Regions from separate parts of the Streptomyces sp. NPDC092296 genome, predicted to be linked through region 1. Evidence: riboswitches for the same ligand, from Rfam matches in the RefSeq annotation. Region 1 holds a riboswitch; the other holds the start of a gene.
The links. A riboswitch is a leader RNA that binds a small molecule or an ion and turns the genes downstream of it on or off. The one in region 1 is predicted to bind thiamine pyrophosphate.
Positions count from the first base shown of each region.

Region 2: another riboswitch for thiamine pyrophosphate. It lies ahead of thiO (glycine oxidase ThiO); the one in region 1 lies ahead of ACIQGZ_RS01985 (purine-cytosine permease family protein).

Region 1 covers NZ_JBIVRB010000001.1:437,065-439,515, forward strand. Annotated here, with positions in the region: gene ACIQGZ_RS01985 (purine-cytosine permease family protein) at 1-1,251, opposite strand, end outside; TPP riboswitch at 1,274-1,404, opposite strand; gene ACIQGZ_RS01990 (S1C family serine protease) at 1,570-2,451, shown strand, end outside.
Region 2 covers NZ_JBIVRB010000003.1:213,614-216,064, reverse strand. Annotated here, with positions in the region: gene ACIQGZ_RS11400 (GH1 family beta-glucosidase) at 1-961, shown strand, start outside; TPP riboswitch at 1,066-1,179, shown strand; gene thiO (glycine oxidase ThiO) at 1,173-2,336, shown strand; gene thiS (sulfur carrier protein ThiS) at 2,333-2,451, shown strand, end outside.

The DNA of each region.
Region 1 (2,451 bases):
CCAGCCGTGGACGTGGTCCCAGAAGCCGGCCCACCAGCCGCCGATGTCGGACGGCGAGAGGAACTGGTACGTCGCGAAGCCCAGCAGCCACGGCAGCAGCATCAGCGGCCGGCCCGGGGCGGACTCGGACAGGTCCCAGCCGCCGCGCCGGCCGCGCCCCAGGTAGTAGTCGACCGCGAGCACGGCCAGCAGCGGCACGAAGACCGAGCCGATCAGCCCCAGGAAGCCGTAGTACCAGCTGCCGAACTCCTTCACCGGCACCGCCAGCGCCGTCACCAGCACGCCGATCCCGACGGTCAGCACCCGCCGGTCCACCCTGGGGAAGAGGTTGTGGACGGACATCGCGGTCGAGTAGACGTTGGCGAACGACTGGTCCACCTCGCGCAGCACCAGCACCGCGAAGAACGCCCACCCGGCGGTGACCCCGAGGAAGGTGTCGAAGATCCGCGAGCTGTCGCCGTGCGCCTGGAGCAGCGCCATCAGCCCGAGCACGAAGCACCACACCTGCGCCACGGTGTAGCCGGAGAAGGTCCCCCAGAAGGAGGCACCGGGCGTCCGCGAGTGCCGGGTGTAGTCGGCGGCCAGCGGTACGAAGGAGATCGACACCGCCAGGACGTAGTCGGTGGCGCCCAGGAAGCCGTGCCAGTTGCCCGCCCCCGGGTCCGGCACCCCCTGCCGGGCCAGCTGGACGGTGAAGTACACCATCGCGGCGCCCACCGCCACGGCCACGTACCGGCGCAGCAGCGCGATGGCGCCCAGCGGCCGGATGGTCAGCGCGGTGGTGACCGCGCCCGCCGCCACCACGTACAGCCAGTGCCAGCCCCGGCCGTGGGTCATCGCCTCGGCGCCCATGGCGATCACGGTGAGCTCGTACACGCCCCAGCCGACGCACTGCACGATGTTGAGCACCGTCGGCAGGTACGACAGCCGGGTGCCGAACAGGCCGCGCAGCACCGCCATGGCGGGGGCGCCGGTGCGGGCGCCGATCACCCCGGCGACGGCCAGCATCAGGGTGCCGACGGCGGTGCCGACCACGATCGCGGTCGCGGCGGCGGCGAAGGACAGCGTGCCGGTGCCGGTGCCCAGTACGGTCGCCGCGCTGCTGAAGCCGATCAGGCTGATGCCCATGTTGGCCCAGAAGGCCGCCTGGTCGCGGAAGCCCAGTGGGCGGGGCGGGGTGGTGTCCAGCACCAGCGGGGCCTCGCCGCCGGGGTGGTCCGGCCCGGGGGCGGGCAGGGTGGAGGTGGACATGCCCGAAGGCGAGGACGATGAAGCCGTCACGGCCGATGCTCCCTACGCCGGCATTACCCGGTCAGGTTCCGGCGGTCGGCACCCCCTCGGCCCTGTACGGCCGACCGGTGCCCTCTCAGCCTGGTCGAGGTCCAAGCTCCCGCGTGTCAGTTCGACACGCCATGCTAGGCGTACCGGGCCGCCAGGCCAAGGCCGGGGCCTGCGGAGATCAGCCCCGGCTAAGGAACCCACCATCCGCACGGGTGTGCTGCTTACGGCATTCAGACGGGCGATGGGAAATGCTGTGTCCCAAGGTCCTGTCATCCATGGAGGTCGTCCGTGAGCACCGAGCACGAGAGTGGGTTCACCGGGCCGCAGGGGGCGCAGCCCGCCGGCGGCCAGGACGCGGTGGGTCCGGCTCCCGACCGTACGGCGCAGCAGCCCGCCGTGCCGTCCGCCGGTGCGCCGCCCGTCGCCCCGGTGGGCGGGCCGTCCGCGGCCGTCCCTCCGCCGCCGGCCGCGTACCCGCCGCCGCCCGCCCCGGCCGACCCCGGCGCCACGGCACAGCAGCCGCTGTCCGCGTACCCGCCGCCGCAGACGCCGGCCATGCCGGGCGCGGCGCCGTACGGTGCCGGTCCCGCGGCCGCCGTTGAGACGGAGGCCGACCGCGCGGCCTGGCCGCCGCCCAGCACTCACCCGTTCGGCGCAGGCCACCCGGTCGGCGGCTGGGGCGGCGGTGCGGACCACCCGGTCGGCGCCACCGCCGAGGGCAAGCCGCGCCGCCGCCGCAACGGCGGGCTGATCGCGCTGGTCGCGGCGGTGGCCATCGCCGCCGGGGGCATCGGCGGCGGGATCGGCGCCCTGGTGTCGGGCAACTCCGACTCCGGCAGCGTCGGCAGCAGCACCACCATCTCCTCCACCGTCGACCAGGCCGCCCTGAACCGCGCCCCCACCAGCGTCGCGGGCATCGCCGCCAAGGCGCTGCCCAGCACCGTCACCATCAAGGCGGAGGGCTCCCAGGAGTCCGGCACCGGCACCGGCTTCGTGTACGACACCGAGGGCCACATCCTCACCAACAACCACGTGGTCGCCCCGGCGGCCAACGGCGGCAAGCTCACGGTCAAGTTCTCCGACGGCTCCAGCTACGCCGCCTCGGTGGTCGGCCGCGCCGAGGGCTACGACGTGGCGGTGATCAAGCTCGACAACCCGCCGAAGAACAAG
Region 2 (2,451 bases), on a different contig from region 1:
GGGCGGCTGGCCGGAGCGCGAGACGGCCGAGCGGTTCGCCGAGTACGCCTCGGTGGTCGCCGGCGCCCTCGGTGACCGGATCACCCACTGGGCGACCCTCAACGAACCGCTCTGCTCCTCCTGGATCGGCCACCTCGAAGGCCACATGGCCCCGGGGCTGACCGACCTCACCGCCGCCGTCCGCACCTCGTACCACCTGCACCTGGGCCACGGCCTGGCCGTGCAGGCGGTCCGCGCGGCCTGCCCCGGCGCCCAGGTCGGCATCGTCAACAACCTCAGCCCGATCGAGCCGGCCAGCGACAGCGACGCCGACCGCGCCGCCGCGCTGCGGGCCGACGGCCACACCAACCGCTGGTGGCTGGACCCGATCCACGGGCGCGGCTACCCGCAGGACATGGTCGAGCTGTACGGGGTGGACCTCCCGATCCGCGCGGGGGACCTGGAGACCATCGCCGCACCGCTGGACTGGCTGGGCCTGAACTACTACTTCCGGCAGATCATCGCGGACGACCCGACCGGCCCGGTCCCCTACGCCCGGCAGCAGCCCGGCCCGGACCCCCGGCGCACCGCGATGGACTGGGAGGTGCACGGCCCCGGCCTGGAGGAACTGCTGGTGCGGCTCTCCGAGGAATACGGCGCCCAGCGCGTCTACGTCACCGAGAACGGCTCGGCGTACCAGGACACCGTGGGCCGGGACGGCTCGGTGCACGACCCCGAGCGCACCGCCTACCTGGAGGAGCACCTCGCCGCCTGCGCCCGCGCGGTCGCCCGGGGCGTCCCGCTGGCCGGGTACTTCGCCTGGTCGCTGCTGGACAACTTCGAGTGGGCGTACGGCTACGACAAGCGCTTCGGCCTGGTCCACGTCGACTACGACACCCAGCAGCGCACCGTGAAGAGCAGCGGACACCGCTACGCCGAGCTGATCGCCGCGCACCGCGCGCGGACCCGGCAGGCCGACTGAGCCGCGCCGGGCCCGCCGCCGGCGGACGGCCGGCCCGGTGCACCCACCCGCCGCCCCGTGGCAGGCCCCTTCGGGCCCGCCACGGGGCGGCGCTATGGTGGGAGGAGCATGAACACGGGAGCCCGGCGCACCGGGCTGAGAGGGAGGCTGCGGCGGCCTCCGACCGTCCGAACCTGATCCGGGTCATGCCGGCGAAGGGAGCATCCGAATCTTGGCACGCACGCATGCCGACGTCCTGATCGTCGGCGGTGGGATCATCGGGCTGGCCGTCGCCTGGCGCACGGCGCAGCGCGGCCTCGCCGTGACCGTGCTCGACCCCGACCCCGGGCACGGCGCCGCGCAGGTGGCGGCGGGGATGCTGGCGCCGGTGACCGAGCTCCAGTACGGCGAGGAGCCGCTGCTGCGGCTGGGGATGGCCTCCAACGCCCGGTACGCCGACTTCGCGGCCGAGCTGGAGCAGGCGTCCGGCCTGCCCACCGGCTACCGCGCCTGCGGCACCCTCGCGGTGGCGCTGGACGCCGACGACCGGGCGGAGCTGCGCGAGCTGTACGACTTCCACCAGCGGCTCGGGCTGGACTCCGGCTGGCTGACCGGCCGGGAGTGCCGCCGCCTGGAGCCGATGCTCGCCCCCTCGGTGCGCGGCGGCCTGCATGTCGCCGACGACCACCAGGTGGACGGCCGCCGGGTGGGCGCCGCGCTGGTGGCGGCCTGCCGCCGCGCCGGGGTCACCCTGGTGGCGTCGGCCGCCGCCCGGCTGACCGTGGCGGACGGCCGGGCGGTCGGCGCACTGGCCGAGGACGGCACGGAGTTCACCGCCGACCAGGTGGTGCTGGCGGCGGGCAGCCGCAGCCATCTGCTGCCGGGGCTGCCGGACGGCGTGCTGCCGCCGGTGCGTCCGGTCAAGGGGCAGGTGCTGCGGCTGCGGGTGCCGCCGGTGTACGCGCCGTTCCTCTCCCGCAATCTGCGCGCGGTGGTGCGCGGCCGGCACATCTACCTGGTGCCGCGCGCCGACGGCGAGCTGGTGATCGGCGCCACCGTGGAGGAGCTGGGGCACGACACCACGGTCACCGCCGGCGGCGTGTACGAGCTGCTGCGGGACGCCCATGAGCTGCTGCCCGGCATCACGGAGCTGCCGCTGGTGGAGACCGGCGCCGGGCTGCGGCCGGGGTCGCCGGACAACGCGCCGCTGCTCGGCCCCACCGCGCTGCCCGGCCTGGTCGCCGCGACCGGCCACTACCGCAACGGGGTGCTGCTGACGCCGGTCACCGGCGACCTGGTGGCCGAGTACCTGGCCACCGGCCGGCTGCCCGAGCCGGCCGTCCCCTTCCTGCCCTCCCGCTTCACCCGCGACACCCTTCAGGAGGCCCTGCGATGAGCCCGTACGACAGCCCGGGAGCCGCTGCGGCCCCGCAGATCGCCCTCTCGGTGAACGGCGAGCCGCGCCGCGTCCCGGCCGACCGGACCCTGGCCGAGGTGGTGGCCACCGTCAG